One region of the Klebsiella sp. HN106 genome, then DNA from elsewhere that is predicted to be linked to it. Evidence: predicted binding sites of a transcription regulator. Region 1 holds the regulator's gene; each other region holds the start of a gene.
What was found. Region 1 encodes PurR, which represses purine synthesis genes. Its sites were predicted from a motif close to CANGCAAACGTTTGCNTG; they were not measured.
Positions count from the first base shown of each region.

Region 2: the regulator PurR is predicted to act here: its motif matches at 2,388-2,405, upstream of glyA (serine hydroxymethyltransferase).
Region 3: the regulator PurR is predicted to act here: its motif matches at 1,650-1,667, upstream of ACSIPU_RS06720 (amino acid aminotransferase).
Region 4: the regulator PurR is predicted to act here: its motif matches at 3,011-3,028, upstream of tusA (sulfurtransferase TusA).

Region 1 is NZ_JBLURD010000001.1:688,278-693,228, reverse strand. It holds gene cfa (cyclopropane fatty acyl phospholipid synthase) at 1-43, opposite strand, end outside; gene punC (purine nucleoside transporter PunC) at 344-1,528, opposite strand; gene punR (DNA-binding transcriptional activator PunR) at 1,641-2,552, shown strand; gene purR (HTH-type transcriptional repressor PurR) at 2,571-3,596, opposite strand; gene ACSIPU_RS03255 (cytochrome bd-I oxidase subunit CydH) at 3,893-3,982, shown strand; gene ACSIPU_RS03250 (MFS transporter) at 4,153-4,951, shown strand, end outside.
Region 2 is NZ_JBLURD010000004.1:46,090-51,040, forward strand. It holds gene ACSIPU_RS12885 (LacI family DNA-binding transcriptional regulator) at 1-952, shown strand, start outside; gene hmpA (NO-inducible flavohemoprotein) at 1,006-2,196, opposite strand; gene glyA (serine hydroxymethyltransferase) at 2,522-3,775, shown strand; gene ACSIPU_RS12900 (DoxX family protein) at 3,831-4,253, opposite strand; gene ACSIPU_RS12905 (ROK family transcriptional regulator) at 4,328-4,951, opposite strand, start outside.
Region 3 is NZ_JBLURD010000002.1:30,358-35,308, reverse strand. It holds gene ACSIPU_RS06725 (MBL fold metallo-hydrolase) at 1-329, shown strand, start outside; gene ACSIPU_RS06720 (amino acid aminotransferase) at 396-1,586, opposite strand; gene ACSIPU_RS06715 (porin) at 1,774-2,853, opposite strand; gene asnS (asparagine--tRNA ligase) at 3,443-4,843, opposite strand.
Region 4 is NZ_JBLURD010000011.1:63,549-68,499, reverse strand. It holds gene ACSIPU_RS21690 (lysoplasmalogenase) at 1-313, shown strand, start outside; gene zntA (Zn(II)/Cd(II)/Pb(II) translocating P-type ATPase ZntA) at 392-2,596, shown strand; gene tusA (sulfurtransferase TusA) at 2,707-2,952, opposite strand; gene ACSIPU_RS21675 (7-cyano-7-deazaguanine/7-aminomethyl-7-deazaguanine transporter) at 3,244-3,909, shown strand; gene ACSIPU_RS21670 (DcrB family lipoprotein) at 3,983-4,540, shown strand; gene ACSIPU_RS21665 (MFS transporter) at 4,541-4,951, opposite strand, start outside.

The DNA of each region.
Region 1 (4,951 bases):
CATCATTTGGTACACTTACTTCTTCTATACACGATGAACTCATAGCTTCTCCATCACGCCCAAGTGATCAGAACCTTAAAACAGCGTAGACGCTTTTTTGGCTTTGTGAGAAATCTCACGGATAATCCGTAAGGCTGCTATCCGACGTAGAACAGAGGAAGGGAGATAACCCTTGCCGAAAGGCCTTCCATGGTAAAACGGGATGCATCCTGCTCCCGTTAAAAATCAACTAATCTTTCTATTTATGTGATGCCGGATCCAGTATAGGCCGCTAAAAACAGGCTTTCAACAAAAATATCTTAGCAAGCTAACTACTGGATCTGGCAACTATCAGCAGAATACCTTAAGCATGTGACGATTCTGTTTCCAGATGCGCGGCCTTATGCTGCATGCGGTAGCCGATTCCGGCCAGCACGATGGAGACCAGCATCACGCTGGTGGTCGTTAGCAGCGGAGTGGCGATCAGCGTGGAGACCAGCAGGCTGGTCAAAAAACAGAGGCCAAGCTGCAGGGTGTTTTGCAACGCCGCGGCGCGGCCTGTCGCCTCAGGGAAGGGCTTCAATGCCTGGGCGACGACGATAGGATAGATACCGCCATTCACCACTGCCATGGCGCAGAACGGAATCATTAATCCCACCAGGGTTGCATTTTCCCGCAGGCCAACCAGCCAGGTGGCGGCCACGCTGACGGCGAAGATCGCCAGCAGCCACGGCAGAATTTGCTGGCCCTGCCATTTTTGCAGCGCCGCCCGGCAGCCGTAGCCACCTACCAGAAACGCGATGGTTTGCGGAACATAGCTCAGGCCGATAACGGTCGGGCCGTAGCCCATCTCGTGAAGGATAAACGGCGACCCCGTCAGCCAGGCAAAGAAGCTGGCGGAACAGGCGGCATAGATCAGCACGTTGCCGCTATATTCCCGCGAACGCAGCAGGGCGAGGAACGTAAGCTTCTGCTGGGCGCTGACGATCCTTTTTTTCGCCGCCTTCAGGCGCAGGGCTGGCAGCATTAACAGCAGGGTAATGGCGAACAGAACGGCAAAAATAGCCTGCCATTCAAAATGAACCAGTAACCAGCTGCCGAGCAGCGGCGCCAGCGCAGGCGATAATCCCACCAGGGGCATAATGGCGGCGAAAATGCGGTTGGTTTTTTGAGCAGGATAATAATCGGTCACCATAGCCTGCCAGGTCACCGCGGCGGCGCAAACCCCCAGAGCCTGGATAAAACGCAGCGCCAGCATCAGCGTAGCATCGCGGACCCAAAGCATGCCCAGACAGCCGATGGCAAAGATGGCCAGTCCGCTCAACAGCACCGGTTTACGGCCGTAACGATCGGAGATGGGCCCCCAGAAAAGCTGGCCCAGCGCAAAGCCCGCGAGAAACAGACTCAGGCTGGCGCTGATCGACGCCGCTGAGGTATGCAGATCTTGCTGCATGGCCGCAAAAGCCGGCAGGTACATATCGGTGGCCAGAAAGCCCAGAACGCTGAGTCCGGCCAGCCAGACTAAAAATCCTTTCCCAGGTTGTTGCATATCATTCTCTTTTTAGTGATGCAGGTACGATGGCGCAGAGTGTAGGGAGTGCATTCAGGCTTGTGAAACGCTAATATTTGTCAGGTGAATTCAAAAATTTTGCAGGCAGAAAATGTGGTCTGAATACTCGCTTGAAGTTGTCGATGCTGTCGCCCGCAACGGCAGCTTTAGCGCCGCTGCGCAGGAATTGCACCGCGTCCCTTCGGCCGTCAGCTATACCGTGCGTCAGCTGGAAGAGTGGCTGGCGGTGCCGCTATTTGAACGCCGCCATCGGGATGTCGAGCTAACCCCTGCCGGCGTTTGGTTTTTGCAGGAAGGGCGATCTGTTATCAAAAAAATGCAGATCACCCGCCAGCAGTGTCAGCAGATAGCCAACGGCTGGCGCGGACAGCTCTCTATCGCGGTGGATAATATCGTTAAGCCAACGCGTATGCGGCAGATGATCGTTGATTTCTATCGTCACTTTGATGACGTTGAGCTGATTGTTTTTCAGGAGGTGTTCAACGGCGTCTGGGATGCGCTGGCCGACGGTCGCGTGGAGCTGGCGATCGGCGCAACGCGCTCAATTCCGGTCGGGGGCCGCTACGCCTTTCGTGATATGGGAATGCTGAGCTGGGACTGCGTCGTCGCAAGCCACCATCCGCTGGCCAAAATGACGGGACCTTTAAGCGATGACGTCCTGCGCAACTGGCCATCGCTGGTCAGAGAGGATACTTCACGCTCGCTGCCGAAGCGGACCACCTGGCTGCTCGATAACCAGAAGAGGGTGGTTGTGCCGGACTGGGATGCCTCTGAAACCTGTCTCTCCGCGGGGCTGTGCGTCGGGATGGTGCCCGGGCATTTAGCAAAGCCGTGGCTCGATAGCGGTGAATGGACGGCGCTGGAGCTGGAGAACCCATTCCCGGATGCTGCCTGCTGTCTGACGTGGCAGCAAAGCGATGCCTCTCCGGCCCTGTTATGGCTGCTGGATTATCTTGGCGATAGCGAAACGCTGAATCGGGAGTGGCTGCGGGCGCCGGAATAACCGACGCCGCAGGAAAGGTTAACGGCGGTAATCGACAAACGGGCCGTCGGCCACAGAGCGGCGCTCGACCAGACGCGGATGGACTTCAATCGACTGCGAGACTTCGCGCTTATTGACGATGCGATCCAGCAGCATATTAAAGGCCGCTTCGCCCAGAGAGTCTTTAGGCTGATGGATGGTGGTCAGCGCCGGGCTGAAGTAGCGGGCGTTGCGCACGTTATCATAACCGATCAGCGAAATATCCTGCGGCACGCGCAGCCCCATTTCATCCGCCGCGCAGATGGCGCCCATGGCCATAATATCGCCGCCGCAGAAAATAGCCGTCGGGCGAGGATGCTGGTTGAGAATTTGCTGCATGGCGCGATAGCCGGACTCCGGTTCAAAATCGCCCTGGACAATCCAGTTTTCCGGAACGCCGATCTGCGCTTCTTCCATGGCTTTCATAAAGCCTGCCAGCCGGCCCGCACCGGTGTTACGCTCCAGTGGGCCTGGGATCACGCCGATATCGCGGTGGCCGCGTTCAACCAGGTAGCGTCCGGCAATATAGCCGCCTTCGAAGGCGTTATCGACGACCGAATCAGTAAAGTCGGCTTTTGCCTCGCCCCAGTCCATGACCACCATCGGGATGTGGCGATACTCTTCCAGCATGCTTAAAACTGATTCCGGATACTCGGAGCACATCACCAGCAGGCCATCAACGCGCTTCTGCGCCATCATTGACAGATAGGCGCGCTGTTTCTCCGGGTCGTTCCAGGCGTTGCCGAGGATAAGGGTATAGCCCTTCTGGAAGCAGTTTTTCTCGACTGCTTCGATAATCTCGGCGAAATAAGCCGCTTCGCTGCTGGTCGCCAGCAGACCAATAGACTTGGTGTGATTGACCTTCAGGCTGCGAGCAACGGCGCTGGGGGAGTAATGCAGCTCCTTAATGGCCGCCCATACCGCATTGCGCGTCTCTTCCGCTACGAATCGGGTTTTGTTAATTACATGTGATACTGTTGTAGTGGAAACGTTTGCGCGTTTCGCTACATCTTTAATAGTTGCCATTACTTCTCACTCCAGACCTTGACCTGATCGTCTGTTTATCGGTACGTAAACGATTGCCTGTACACACCCTGGCGCCAAAATGGATCATGGCATCACGTCGGGAAAACGACACAGAACGACAGGAAGGGGTCAATGGCCGATACGCTTTCAAATTAGCGTGGGATTTTGTCCGATCTTGGGGCAAAGGGGAAGAGCAAAAATGTGCATCACTCTAAATCTCGGAAGATTTTTACGCTATTCTGTGTAAAAATGAGCAAGCTCACTTTTCATGTGGGGATAATCAGGGGGAAAAATTGATGGATACAAATTTAAAGTTTTCGCTGACGACAACGATTATTGTTCTGGGTTTGATTGTTGCCGCAGGTTTGACTGCAGTACTGCACTAATTCTTTACTGAGAGGGAGGGGCCGCTCTCCCTTTACCCCCCCGCCTATTATTATCAATTTCGCAAAAATCTTTTGCCATTTCGTTTACTTTTGTTTTTCTGTGATTGATGTCATGCTTTTGACTTCTGAATAAGATGCCGTCGCTGAAGGCGGCCTGATGGAGTTCCTGCATGAAAATCAACTTTCCCCTGCTCGCACTGGCGATCGGCGCCTTTGGTATCGGCACGACCGAGTTCTCCCCGATGGGACTATTACCGGTTATTGCTAAAGGCGTGGATGTGTCCATTCCGGCGGCGGGAATGCTCATTAGCGCTTATGCCATCGGCGTGATGGTCGGTGCGCCGTTAATGACCCTGCTGCTCTCCCACCGCGCGCGCAGAAATGCGCTAATCTTTCTGATGGCCATTTTTACCCTCGGTAATGTGCTCTCTTCAATTGCCCCGGATTACACTACGCTGCTGCTGTCGCGCATTATTACCAGCCTCAACCACGGCGCCTTCTTCGGTCTCGGCTCGGTGGTGGCGGCGAGCGTGGTGCCTAAACATAAGCAGGCCAGCGCGGTAGCAACGATGTTTATGGGGCTGACGATCGCCAATATCGGCGGCGTTCCTGCGGCAACCTGGCTGGGCGAAACTATCGGCTGGCGAATGTCGTTTCTGGCAACGGCGGGGCTGGGCGTTGTAGCGATGATCGGCCTGTGGCTGTCGCTACCGAAGGGCAGCGCCGGCGAACGTCCGGACGTGAAGCAGGAACTTGCGGTGCTGATGCGTCCGCAGGTGCTGTCGGCGCTATTGACCACCGTGTTGGGCGCCGGGGCGATGTTCACGCTTTATACCTATATCTCCCCGGTTCTGCATACCATCACCCACGCTTCACCGCTGTTTGTGACCGCCATGCTGGTGCTGATTGGCGTCGGTTTCTCGCTGGGTAACTATCTCGGCGGTAAGTTTGCCGACCGTTCCGTTACCG
Region 2 (4,951 bases), on a different contig from region 1:
TTCGAGAGCATTACGCGATTCGGGGCTCGTGACGAAGGAAACCCGAGAGAAGGTGTTACTTGCAGCACAAGAAGTAGGGTATGAGGTGAACGCAATAGCCAGAAAGCTGCGTAGCGGTGAGTCGAAAACCATTGGCGTGATCGTATCCGATATTACCAATTTATTTCACGGTGAAATCATCACCGCCATTCAGAAAGTTGCGATCGATAATGGCTATACCGTTATTTTTGGTACCTCTTCAGAAGATGAAACTACCGAAAAAGAGCTTATCGACCTGCTAAAAAGTAATATGCTTCAGGGGCTTATTATTGTTCCGACACATCAGTCAATAAATAACATTAGACCGCTGGAGCATCTGCCGATTGTCGAGGTTGACCGCCTGTCCGGGCTTGATTCCAGCGATCAGGTGCTAATTAGCAACTATGAAAGCATGAAGCTTGCTACCAACTATCTTATCAGCCAGGGGCACAAAAATATTCTCTACTGTACTGGTGATTTAGCCATTACCACATTTGATGAACGCCTGAACGGGTTTCAAAGCGCAATAGCGGAAGCAGAATCAGATATTGCTCACGAAGTTTTGCTGGTGAAAGATACGGGCAAGCTGCAGGCCAGGACCAGCAGTGAAGTTATTAACAATCTGACCGGGAAAAAGCGGCCTTCAGCCATTATTGCGGCAAATGACTTTATTGGTGAAGGAGTTATTTCTGCGATTTATAAATGTGGTCTGGCGGTGCCGGATGACATCTCTTTTTTGATGTTCGACGATCCGCGGTGGGCAAGCTTCTTCCCGACGCCGTTAACGGTGATTAAGCAGCCTGCATATCAGCTGGGCTTAACGGCGGCTGAGTTGCTTATTTCCAGAATTGAGAACAAAGAAAAGGGAAGCAAAAGAGTTAAGCGCCTCACCGCTGACCTGATCGTCAGACAGTCGGTCGCGAAAATAGGGTAGGTTATCTTAACAGAGTCCACAGGCCGGTATCCCGGCCTGTCATCGATAACGTTTTACAGCACCTTATGCGGGCCGAAGCACTCATAATGAATGTTGTCGCTGCTCACGCCCAGATCTACCAGCTGCTTCGCGGCAAACTGCATAAACGCCACCGGGCCGCACAGATAGAACTGCATCTGCGGGTCGCCGATCTTGTCGGCCAGGGCCGATAAATCCATCAAACCTTCGCTGTCAAACGCGCCGGATTGACGGTCCGCTTCGCTCGGGCTGCGGTACCAGACGTGAGAAGTAAACTTCGGCAGCGTTTCACCCAGCGTTTTCACTTCGTCCGCGAAGGCGTGCACGTCGCCGTTCTCTGCCGCGTGGAACCAGTTCACCTGCGCCGGATGCTGCGCTTTTGCCAGCGTGTCCAGCATTGCCAGCATCGGCGTCTGACCGACGCCGCCGGAGAGCAGCGTGACTGGCGTTTCCGGCGCCACGTTGAGGAAGAAATCGCCGGCCGGCGCGGCCAGATAGATCACGTCGCCTTCTTTCGCTGAATCATGCAGCCAGTTTGAAACCTGGCCGCCGTTTTCACGTTTAACCGCGATACGATAGCCTTTACCGTCGGGTTTGCGGGTCAAAGAGTACTGGCGAATTTCCTGATGCGGAAAACCTTCCGGCTTCAGCCAGACCGCCAGATACTGGCCTGGATGATATTCCGCTACCGAGCCGCCGTCGACCGGCTCAAATTCAAAGCTGGTAATCAGCGCGCTGCGCGGCGTTTTTTTGACGATGCGGAATGCGCGGGTGCCTTCCCAGCCGCCGGTTTTGCTGGCGCTTTCGTTATAGATTTGCGCTTCACGATTAATAAAGACGTTGGCCAGCACTCCGTAGGCCTTGCCCCAGGCATCCAGTACTTCCTGGCCCGGACTGAACATCTCATCGAGGGTCGCCAGCAGGTGAGTACCAACAATATTGTACTGCTCGGGTTGAATCTGGAAGCTGGTGTGCTTCTGGGCGATTTTCTCTACCGCCGGCAGCAGGGCGGGCAGGTTCTCGAGATTGCTGGCATAGGCGGCAATCGCGTTGAACAGCGCCTCGCGCTGGTCGCCGTTGCGCTGATTGCTCATATTGAAGATTTCTTTTAATTCGGGATTGTGAGCAAACATGCGGTCGTAAAAATGAGCGGTCAGTTTTGGACCGGTTTCAACCAGCAGGGGGATGGTGGCTTTCACCGTAGCGATGGTCTGGGCGTCGAGCATAGCAGCTTCCTTTATAAGTTATCTTAATGATGCATATTAAATGCATCTTATAAAAATAACCCTGCTTTGTAAATGGTTCTTTAACGCTTTACCTTAAGACAGTTACAACATGAATTATTTGCATCACAAACCTGAAAAGAAATCCGTTGATAATCGAAGGTGCTTTATTGCTCAAAGCCTTGTGTAATGCGGAGCCAATCGTTTGCGTAAAATCCTTTGTCAAGACCTGTTATCGCAGAATGATTCAGTTATACTGTGGGCCGTTGTCCAGGTGGACCGCCTTTTTAGGCCGAAATTTTATTGTTAGCTGAGTCAGGAGATGCGGATGTTAAAGCGTGAAATGAACATTGCCGATTATGATGCCGAACTGTGGCAGGCTATGGAGCAAGAAAAAGTACGTCAGGAAGAGCACATCGAACTGATCGCCTCCGAAAACTACACCAGCCCGCGCGTAATGCAGGCGCAGGGCTCTCAGCTGACCAACAAATACGCTGAAGGATACCCGGGCAAGCGCTACTACGGCGGCTGTGAATACGTCGATATCGTAGAGCAGCTGGCGATTGACCGCGCTAAAGAACTGTTCGGCGCTGACTACGCTAACGTGCAGCCGCACTCCGGCTCCCAGGCGAACTTCGCGGTCTATACCGCTCTGCTGCAGCCGGGCGATACCGTTCTGGGTATGAACCTGGCGCAAGGTGGTCACCTGACTCACGGCTCTCCGGTCAACTTCTCTGGCAAACTGTACAACATCATCCCTTACGGTATCGATGAGTCCGGTAAAATTGACTACGACGATATGGCTAAGCAGGCTCAGGAACATAAACCGAAGATGATTATCGGTGGTTTCTCGGCTTATTCCGGCGTGGTTGACTGGGCAAAAATGCGTGAAATCGCTGACAGCATCGGTGCATACCTGTTCGTCGATATGGCTCACGTTGCCGGTCTGATCGCCGCAGGCGTTTACCCGAACCCGGTTCCGCATGCTCACGTCGTGACCACCACCACCCACAAAACCCTGGCCGGTCCGCGCGGCGGCCTGATCCTGGCGAAAGGCGGTAGCGAAGAGCTGTACAAAAAACTGAACTCCGCCGTATTCCCGAGCGCCCAGGGCGGCCCGCTGATGCACGTTATCGCGGCGAAAGCCGTCGCGCTGAAAGAAGCGATGGAGCCAGAGTTCAAAGTTTACCAGCAGCAGGTAGCGAAAAATGCCAAAGCGATGGTCGAAGTGTTCCTGAACCGCGGCTACAAAGTGGTTTCCGGCGGCACTGAAAACCATCTGTTCCTGCTGGATCTGGTCGATAAAAACCTGACCGGTAAAGAAGCTGACGCTGCTCTGGGCCGCGCCAACATCACCGTCAACAAAAACAGCGTGCCGAACGATCCGAAGAGCCCGTTTGTGACCTCTGGTATCCGTATCGGTTCTCCGGCGGTGACCCGTCGCGGCTTTAAGGAAGCAGAAGTCAAAGAGCTGGCCGGCTGGATGTGCGACGTGCTGGACAACATCAATGACGAAGCGGTCATTGAGCGCGTGAAGGGTAAAGTGCTGGATATCTGCGCACGCTTCCCGGTCTATGCATAAGCGTTAGCATTGAGCTAAAAAAGGCCGCTGATGCGGCCTTTTTTGTGCCTGTTAATTAGCGGCGGTCGAGCGAAATCGCTCCGGGCCCGGTTATTGCCAGCAGCAGGAAGGCGCCGGCAATACTGATGTTTTTCCAGAAGTTAATCATGTTCGGTAGTACCGCATCGCCGGACATATTCCAGTAGTGATGGCCAATCACCGCGGTACCAAGAGTATAAAAAATAAAGATCACCGCCAGCGGGCGGGTGAAAAAGCCCAGCACAATTAAAATGGCCGCCGGCACCTCCATAATAATGGCAATGATGGCCGCAAGCGTTGGCATCGGCGCGCCGGAGGAGGCCATATACTGCACCGTGCCGCTAAAGCCGAGCAGCTTGGGATAACCGAAAAGAATAAACAGCACCACTACCGCGATACGCGCAATCAGCAGCAGCAGAGAGCGGGAGGAACCAAAGTCAAAGTAGCGTAGAGTGTTCATGATCAGCTCGTTATGAGAGACGTGTGATTTAAACGTAATACACAAATTTGCGCTCCGCCACGTCCCCCTGACGATTAACGCAGCGTCTGCAGTTGCTCCTCAACATACAGATAACCGATCCCCATCAGCTGCTGAGCGCGGGTCAGTGTGCCAAAACCGATTTGGGTGGCATGCGCTCTCGGCGTATCGCCGTGGTCAAACGGATTAAAGCCGGTTTGTTTGACGATACTCTCCAGCCACTGTTCGCCAAAAGCACAGCTGCGACCGTATAGCCAGATCTGGTTAATATTCAAAATATTTAAGAAATTATAAAGACTTAAGCCAATAGCGTTGGCGGCGTTATCAACCCATGCGCGAATATGCACGTCTCCCTGTTCCCAGGCCTCAATGAGCGATGCCGTGGTTAACTGCTCCGGAGATCGCTGCGCCTCAGGCTGGGTTTTAAGCCACATCCGCGCCTGTTTTTTCAACGCGCTGAGGGAGGCTACGGTTTCAAGACAGCCATATCTCCCGCAGTCGCAGGCTTTGCCGTCAGGGTTCACAATCGTGTGTCCAATCTGCCCGCTGCCGTAGAGGCTTCCTCGATAAATCTGATCGTTAATCACAAACGATGATCCAATACCGTAATCGACGTTGATCACGCAAAAATCCGGTTGTGGGCCCGGATGCTGCCATTTCTCCGCCAGCGCCAGCATCAC
Region 3 (4,951 bases), on a different contig from region 1:
CGGATCGCTGGTTGAACGAAGGCGATGTAGTCAGCGTGGGGAACGTCTCTCTGCAGGTGTTGCACTGTCCCGGTCATACTCCAGGGCACGTGGTCTTCTTCGATGCCGCTTCCCGACTGCTGATTTCTGGCGATGTCATATTCAAAGGTGGGGTGGGGCGTAGCGATTTCCCTCGTGGCGACCATAGCCAGCTGATCGATGCGATTAAACGCAAACTCTTGCCGTTGGGCGATGACGTATCGTTTATTCCTGGCCATGGCCCTATGTCGACGCTTGGGTATGAGCGTCTGCATAACCCATTCCTGCAGGATGAGATGCCTGTCTGGTAAATTTGCCGGAAGAAAATAGATGAAAAGGCCGCGAATGCGGCCTTTTGCTTTTGCTACAGAGCGGGCTTACAGTACGGCAACAATCGCTTCGCACAGCGGCGCCATATTGTCTGGCGTCATGCCCGCGACGTTAATACGCCCGGATGCCACGGCGTAAATCGCAAACTCTTCGCGTAACCGCAGGACCTGCTCTTTGGTCAGGCCGCTAAACGAGAACATCCCGTTTTGCTGAATGATGAAAGAGAAATCGCGGCTGGCGCCTTTTTCCTGCAGGGTATTAACGAACAGCAGACGCATGCGCTGGATGCGTTGGCGCATGTCGGTTAACTCTTGTTCCCAGATGGCGCGCAGCGCGTCATTGCTGAGAATGGTCGCCACTACCGAGGCGCCGTGAGCCGGCGGGTTAGAGTAGTTTGCGCGGATAACGGACTTCATCTGGCTGAAGGCGCGGTCTACCGTTTCCTGGTCAGCGGCAACCAGCGTGCAGGCGCCTACGCGTTCGTTATACAGGCCGAAGTTTTTCGAGTAGGAGCTGGCTACCAGCAGCTCTTTATGCAGCGCGGCGAAAGCGCGCAGGCCTTCAGCGTCCTCTTCCAGGCCCCGGGCAAAGCCCTGGTAGGCAAAGTCAAACAGCGGCAGCCAGCCTTTCTCTACGGAGAGCTGCGCCAGCTGTTGCCACTGTTCCAGCGTTGGATCGATACCGGTTGGGTTGTGGCAGCAGCCGTGGAACAGAACCACGTCACCGGCCTGCGCTTCGTTCAGGCTGGCCAGCAGTCCATCGAAGTCGAGTTTGTGGTTTGCGGCATCGTAGTAGGTATATTCGCGAACGTCGAGTCCGGCTGAATTGAATACGCTTTTATGGTTCGGCCAGCTTGGGTTGCTCACCCAAATACGTTTAACGTCGGTATTCTTCGCCAGAAAATCAGCGGCGACGCGCAGGCCGCCTGTACCACCGGGAGTCTGGGCGGTACGAGCGCGTTTATCATTGATAATCGCGCTGCCTTTCCCAAACAGCAGCTCCTGAGTGCAGCGACCAAACTCTGGAATACCATCAATACCCAGGTAATTTTTGGTGGTTTCATTTTCCAGCAGATACTGTTCTGCTTTCTTCACGCTAGTCAGGACCGGTGTTTTACCCGTTTCATCTTTATAAACACCAATTCCAAGATTAATTTTTGTTGGGCGGTCATCGGCACGAAACAGATCGGCCAGGCCCAGAATTGGGTCGGCAGGGGCGGCGGTAATGTTCTCAAACATGACGAGGTTCCATTGTGATTACTGAAGGGAAATCCGCTATCAGGTTAACGGGAGTTATGTTAATTGCCAACCGTTTGCGACAAAAAGCGAGAAGGTTTTTAAAAGTTACGATCTTCCTCTCAGGAACGCAGAAAAGCAGGACCGAAGTCCTGCTTTTTAGGCATATCACGAAGGGGTGTACTGCAAATTAGAACTGGTAAACGATACCAACCGCTGCCTGATCGTCGGTCGCGACTTTCGCAGCACGGGTGTAGTCGTTGTCGTCCAGCTGGTTGAATTTATACGCAGCGTAGACGTTCATGTTTTTGTTGAAGTAGTACCAGGTACCCACTTCGACGTATTTAACCAGGTCAGCATCGCCGCCGGAGAAGCCAGCGCGGGAGCGCAGGTCTTTACCTTTAGTCTGTACGTAGCCGATGGACGGACGCAGGCCGAAGTCGAACTGATACTGAACAACGGCTTCAAAGTTCTGAGTTTTGTTAGCGAAATAGTTGCCTTCGTTTTCCGGAGTCATGTTGTAGGTCTGAGAGTACATGACTGCAGCGTAGATGTTGTTCGCATCATACTTAGCGGAGGTTGCCCATGCTTCAGCTTTTTCGCCCTGACGGTCTGCTTTCTGGTCGCCGCTGCGGCTGGAGTTAGCATAACCAGCGGACAGCGCTACACCGTTGTCAAACGCGTAGGTAGCCGCGGTGCTGAAGCCGTCGCCGTTTTGTTTCTTCACAGCGCGTTCTTTGTTTTTACCCTGGTACTGCAGCGCAAAGCTCAGGCCATCAACCAGACCGAAGAAATCAGAGTTACGGTAGGTCGCAACGCCGTTGGTACGCGCGGTCATGAAGTTGTCGGTGTTGGTCCAGCCGTCGCCGCCCCATTCAACCAGCATATCGGTCGCCGCTTCAACGTCGTAGATGGCGCCGTAGTTACGACCGTAGTCGAATGAACCGTATTCACCGGCTTTTAAGCCAGCGAAAGCCAGACGGGTTTTCGTGGTCTGGGAGCCTTCAACGTTGGACGCATCCATGTTGTATTCCCACTGGCCGTAACCGGTCAGCTGATCGTTGATCTGGGTTTCGCCTTTCAGGCCGATACGGGCGTAGGTGGTGTCGTCGCTGCTGGTGTCACCGTTAGTGGTCCAGACGTGCTCGCCAACCATTTTTCCGTAAAAGTCGAGTTTGTTGCCGTTTTTGTTATAGATTTCTGCAGCGTTCGCTGCACCGGCTACCAGCAGGGCAGGAATTACCGCTGCCAGAATTTTGCGCTTCATCATTATTTATTACCCTCATTTATATTTTTTTATGAACACTTGCCACTGCCGCCAATACGTTTCGTCAATAAAAATTTACGGAACTATTGATGATAGTTTGGTGTCTGGAGGCATCTTTCCATTCAGAACAACGTTTCGCTAGCCTGAAAATGCTACCAATATCTCATATGAGTAACAAAAGGAAATTCTATGTAACTAAATGTGTATTTTTGGGAACTTTGTGAACTCTATCAACATTCCGTCCCTGTTCGCTGACAAAATCAGCTCTCTTTATATATCTATATGAATTAATTATGATTAATTTAGATAACAGAGGGGTTGTGCATTTTACAGCTGCTTTTTGCTTTTTTTTTATTCAGATTTTGTCGTTGCAAGATGTGCGGTGGTTGATTAAATAGTGAGCAATATAATCAGCAGGTTTGACGATTTTTGGACATTAAGTGCGGTTTGTAACTTCAGGTAAGAGCGTAATAGTGCGTAACATATTTATGAATTTCGCGGGTTGATGTTTAAATTTCCTGAAACTCGTTAACGTAAATTGACATAAAAAAAGGCCGGCTTGCGCCGACCTTTGCGTTAGATAACAAAAAAATCAGAATGTGGCGTTACGTGGAGTGCGCGGGAACGGAATCACGTCACGAACGTTCTGTACGCCGGTCACGTAGGCAATCAGACGCTCGAAGCCCAGACCAAAACCGGAGTGCGGCACGGTGCCGTAACGGCGCAGGTCGCGGTACCACCAGTAGTCTTCTTTATTAAGACCCATTTCCGCCATGCGCGCGTCAAGTACGTCCAGGCGTTCTTCACGCTGGGAGCCGCCGATAATTTCACCGATACCCGGCGCCAGAACGTCCATTGCGGCGACGGTCTTCCCGTCTTCGTTAAGGCGCATATAGAACGCCTTGATCTCTTTCGGGTAGTTTTTTACGACTACCGGCGCTTTAAAATGCTCTTCCGCCAGATAGCGTTCGTGCTCGGAGGAGAGATCCACGCCCCAGTACACCGGGTTTTCGAACTGCTTACCGCAATTTTCCAGAATGGTGACCGCGTCAGTATAATCCACCTGAGCGAAATCCGCGGAAACGAAACGTTGCAGACGATCGATCGCATCTTTATCAACGCGTTCGGCAAAGAACTGCATGTCATCTGCCCGCTCTTCCAGAACGGCTTTGAAAACGTACTTCAGCATCGCTTCCGCCAGACCTGCCACATCGTTCAGATTAGCAAAGGCGACTTCCGGCTCCAGCATCCAGAACTCTGCCAGGTGGCGGGTGGTGTTGGAGTTTTCCGCACGGAAGGTTGGGCCGAAGGTGTAGATTTTGGATAGCGCGCAGGCGTAGGTTTCGCCGTTCAGCTGGCCAGAAACGGTCAGGAATGACTCTTTACCAAAGAAGTCCTTATCGAAATCGACTTTGCCCTGATCGTTGCGCGGCAGGTTTTCCAGATCCAACGTGGAAACGCGGAACATCTCGCCCGCGCCTTCGGTATCGGAAGCGGTAATCAGCGGGGTAGAAACCCAGAAGAAACCCTGTTCGTCAAAGAAGCGGTGCAGCGCCTGCGCCAGGGTATGGCGAACGCGCGCCACGGCGCCAATCAGGTTGGTGCGCGGGCGCAGGTGGGCAACTTCACGCAGGTATTCAATGCTATGGCGTTTAGCCGCCATCGGATAAGTTTCCGGATCGTCTACCCAGCCGCTTACTTCAACATGACTGGCCTGAATCTCAAAGCTCTGGCCCTGACCCTGGGATTCCACGACTTTACCGGTCACGATGACTGAACAGCCGGTGGTCAGGCGCAGCACTTCCTGATTGTAATTGGGAAGAGAATTACTAATAACGGCCTGTACAGGATCAAAGCAGGAACCGTCATAGACGGCGAGGAAAGAAAAGCCAGCTTTAGAATCTCGGCGGGTACGCACCCATCCGCGCACGGTGACTTCGCTGTCAACGGCAACGCGGCCCTGGAGTACGTCGGCTACAGGCACAACGCTCATAATAGTCTCTCTTGTTAGTCCAATAGAAAAATCTGTATACCCCTTCGACAGGGGGATATCTATGTTACCTGTCATCTTCCATCAGACAAGTAGATTTCGCGCAAGAAA
Region 4 (4,951 bases), on a different contig from region 1:
GCTGCCGCTGGTGCTGCTGATCCTCGGCGCGCTGCTGCTGGCGATTATCTGGACGCGTCTGGAAGAGATGCGGATGCCGGTGTTTACCTTTATCGCGATGACGCTGGTGATGGTCTGGCTGGCCGGGGAGCTGTGGTTTGCCCGCCCGACGGATACCGCCCTGTCCGGCTTCGCTGGCGCGGCATTCCTGCTGCTCGGCAACGCGGTCTGGCTGATCAGCCATTATCGCCGCCGCTTCCGCGCTGACAACGCGATCTCCTCGGCATTTTACTTCGCCGGGCACTTCCTGATCGTCCGCGCGCTTTATTTGTAATTAAGCGCTTGACTCTGGAGTCGACTCCAGAGTGTATCCTGCGGGTAATGAGAAAATTATCATTACCCGGAGGGTCCTATGTCGGCTCCAGAATCGCAGGATAAAAAAGTCCCACACTTCTCATCGTTAAAATTTACCCCTGCCGCGCAGCCGGCGGAAAGCTGCTGCGCGGACCACGCCTGCCGCAGCGAAACCACCGAGGAAAACGAGGCTCTGAGGCACGCACGCTTTAGTTGGCTGGTAGAAGGCATGGATTGCGCAGCCTGCGCGCGCAAGGTCGAAACCGCCGTTCGCCAGGTACCGGGGGTCAGCCAGGTGCAGGTACTGTTCGCCACCGAAAAGCTGCTGGTCAATGCCGAGGGCGATGTTGGTCCGCAAATCGAAAGCGCCGTGCGCGCCGCGGGCTATCAGCTGCGTGATGAAAACGCGCCACGGGCAGAGGAGTCCACCTCGTGGCTGCGCGAGAATCTGCCGCTCATCACGCTGGTCATCATGATGGGACTAAGCTGGGGGCTGGAGCAGTTCAGCCCGCCTCTGGGCGAAATCGCCTTCATCGCAACCACGCTGGTCGGCCTGTGGCCGGTCGCCCGGCAAGCGATACGCCTGATCAGAAGCGGAAGCTGGTTCGCCATTGAAACCCTGATGAGCGTCGCAGCCATCGGCGCGCTGTTTATCGGCGCCACCGCCGAAGCGGCGATGGTCCTGCTACTGTTTTTAATCGGCGAACGTCTTGAGGGATGGGCTGCCAGCCGCGCGCGGCAAGGCGTCAGCGCATTGATGGCGCTGAAGCCCGACACGGCAATCCGCGTGCGCGATGGCGTGCGTGAAACCGTAGCCCAGCACGACCTGCGCCCCGGCGACGTGATTGAAGTCGCCGCCGGAGGCCGCCTCCCTGCCGATGGCCAGCTACTCTCCCCCTTCGCCAGCTTCGATGAGAGCGCTTTGACCGGTGAATCCGTACCGGTAGAGCGTAACGCCGGGGAACGCGTAGCGGCCGGCGCCACCAGCGTCGATCGTCTGGTACAGCTGACGGTGATCTCCGAACCGGGCGACAGCGCTATCGATCGTATTCTTAAGCTGATTGAAGAAGCGGAGGAGCGCCGCGCGCCGATTGAACGCTTTATCGATCGCTTTAGCCGCATCTATACCCCGGCGATTATGGTCGTCGCCCTGCTGGTGGCCATTGTTCCGCCGCTGCTGTTTGCGGGCGCCTGGCTGCCGTGGATCTATAAAGGCTTAACGCTGCTGCTGATTGGCTGTCCGTGCGCGCTGGTGATCTCCACCCCGGCGGCAATTACCTCCGGGCTGGCGGTAGCGGCACGACGCGGCGCGCTGATTAAAGGCGGCGCGGCGCTGGAGCAGCTCGGCCGCGTGCGCCAGGTGGCGTTTGATAAAACCGGTACCCTGACCATCGGCCAGCCGCGCGTCACTGCGGTGATGGCGACCGCAGACATCAGCGAAAACGATCTGCTGGCGCTCGCGGCCGCCGTGGAGCAAGGCTCCAGCCACCCGTTAGCCCAGGCTATCGTGCGTGAGGCAGAACAGCGCCGGCTGGTCATTCCGTCGGCAAGCGATCAGCGCGCGCTGGCCGGATCCGGCATTGAGGCTCAGGTTGAAGGACGCCAGGTGCTGATTTGCGCCGCCGGTAAAACTCGCGATCCGCAGTACGATGAACCTATTCAGCAGATGGAGAGCGCCGGGCAAACCGTGGTGCTGGTAATGCGCGATAAGACGCTGCTGGGGATTCTGGCGCTGCGCGATACGCTTCGCGATGATGCCCGTCAGGCGGTGGATGAGCTCCATCAGTTGGGCGTTCAGGGAGTGATACTGACCGGCGATAATCCACGTGCGGCGGCGGCTATCGCTAACGAGCTGGGACTGGCGTTCCGCGCCGGGCTGCTGCCCGCGGACAAAGTGCAGGCGGTGATAGCGCTTAATGCCCAGTCGCCGCTGGCCATGGTCGGCGACGGTATCAACGATGCGCCGGCGATGAAAGCGGCGACGATAGGTATCGCGATGGGCAGCGGCACCGACGTTGCTCTGGAGACCGCCGATGCGGCATTGACCCATAACCGCCTGACCGGGCTGGCGCAGATGATTTCGCTGGCGCGCGCCACCCACGCCAATATCCGGCAGAACATCGCCATCGCTTTGGGTCTGAAGGGCATTTTCCTCGTCACCACCTTGCTCGGCCTGACCGGCCTGTGGCTAGCGGTGCTGGCTGATACCGGGGCGACGGTGCTGGTCACCGCTAACGCGCTGCGGTTGCTGCGTAAGAAGTAAGGGCAAGCCCCGGAGGCGGCGCTTGACGCGCCTTGCCCGGGCTACAGGTTAGTGCGGTCTGTTTTTTGTAGCCCGGATAAGGCGTCAGCCGCGATCCGGGGAGGCCTGGCTCAGTGGCTTTTACGAATCAGATAGCGGTACGGCAGCGCCTCGGTTTCCTGCGCCAGTAGCTCATGCTCCATAAAGCGGCAGAAACCGGGAATATCGCGGGTGGTCGCCGGATCGTCGGCCACAATTAGCAGCGTCTCGCCCACCGGCATCGTACGCACGGTCTTGCGCACCATCATCACCGGTTCCGGGCAACGAAGCCCCTGCGCATCAAGCGTATGGTCAGGGCTGGAGAAAAGTTCGCTCATTTTCATCTCACATTAACAAAACGGCCCTAGTTTACCCCCAGTTCGCCAGTACGCAAGCCAGGTTAACGTTTGCGCGAAAAACAACCATTGCATTACGCACGCAACGCAGTATCATGCAGCCGTTTTTATTGGGTTCCCTCACCCCAACTCTCTGGCCCTAAATCATTCGAGTTGCAGAAAGGCGACGACGCAGCGAATTTCCAGGAGCTTACATCAGTAAGTGACTGGGATGAGCGAGGAAAGTTAACGCATCTGCAGCTTGAAGAATAACGGGCATAAAAAGGTCACAATATGAGTCCGTTTACTACCGTACAGCGTAAAAAAGCGCTGATCTGGCTATCGCTTTTCCATCTGCTGGTCATCACTTCCAGTAACTATCTGGTGCAGCTACCGATCTCCATCTTTGGTTTTCATACCACCTGGGGCGCGTTCAGCTTTCCGTTTATTTTCCTCGCCACCGATCTGACGGTACGCATTTTCGGCGCTCCGCTGGCGCGACGCATTATCCTCGCGGTGATGATCCCGGCGCTGCTGATCTCCTACGGGGTTTCCGCGCTGTTCTACATGGGCGAGTGGCAGGGCTTTGCCGCCTTAACCAGCTTTAACCTGTTTGTCGCTCGTATCGCCGCCGCCAGCTTTATGGCCTACGCGCTGGGGCAAATCCTTGACGTCCACGTCTTTAACCGCCTGCGTCAGAGCCGCCGCTGGTGGCTGGCGCCCACGGCATCCACCCTTTTCGGTAACATCAGCGATACGCTGGCCTTCTTCTTTATCGCCTTCTGGCGCAGCCCGGACCCGTTTATGGCGGCGCACTGGGGGGAAATCGCCATCGTCGATTATTGCTTCAAGGTGCTGATTAGCATCGTATTCTTCCTGCCGATGTACGGCATGTTGTTGAATATGCTGCTGAAAAAACTGGCAGATAAATCTGATTTATCCGCATTGCAGCCAGGTTAAGAGTACTCGCGAAACGATGTGATAAGATAAGCGAATGAGCCGTTAATGGCCGTTTATCGAAAGGAAGATGTCAATGCGCAATTTGGTTAAATATGTCGGTATTGGCCTGCTGGTTATGGGGCTTGCTGCCTGTGATAACAGCGATACCAAAACGCCGACTGCCGGGGCTGCTGCGGAAAGCAACGCCAGCGGGCAACCTATTAGTCTGCTGGATGGCAAACTGAGCTTCTCCCTGCCTGCCGGTATGACCGACCAGAGCGGCAAGCTGGGCACCCAGGCCAACAATATGCACGTCTACTCTGATGCCACCGGACAAAAAGCGGTGATCGTGATTGTTGGCGACAATACCAATGAAGAGCTGGCGGTGATGAGCCAGCGCCTGGAAGAGCAGCAGCGCAGCCGCGACCCGCAGCTGCAGGTCGTGAGCAATAAATCCATTGAGCTCAAAGGCCACACCCTGCAACAGCTGGACACCATCATCTCCGCTAAGGGCCAGACCGCCTGGTCTTCCGTGCTTCTCGGCAAGGTTGATGACAAACTGCTGACGCTGCAGATCACGCTGCCAGCGGACAACCAGCAGCAGGCTCAGACCGAAGCGGAAAACATTATCAACACCCTCGTCATCCAGTAACTACTGGCCTGACGCCGCGGCCTCCGGTTCATTGACCGGGGGCCGTTTTTTTAATCGCCATCCCAGCAGCAGCGCTACCGCGACCAGCCCCGCCGTCGCCAGATAGATCGATGAAATTCCCGCCCACGCCATCAGCAGCCCGGCCAGCGGGCCGGTGATCCCCAGCGAGAGATCCATAAATACCGTATAGGTTGCCAGCGCCGACCCCTGGTTGTGCTGCGGCACCGCCTTCACCGCCACCACGCCAAGCGCCGGGAACACCAGCGAAAAACCGGCTCCGGCAAAGAAAGTACCGATTTTCGCCATCAGCGGCGTCTCCGCCAGGCCCACTAACAGCAGCCCGATAATCTCGACGACAAAACAGATCATCGCCACGTTCAGCCCACCGAGGCGATTAATTCCGTTGGGAAA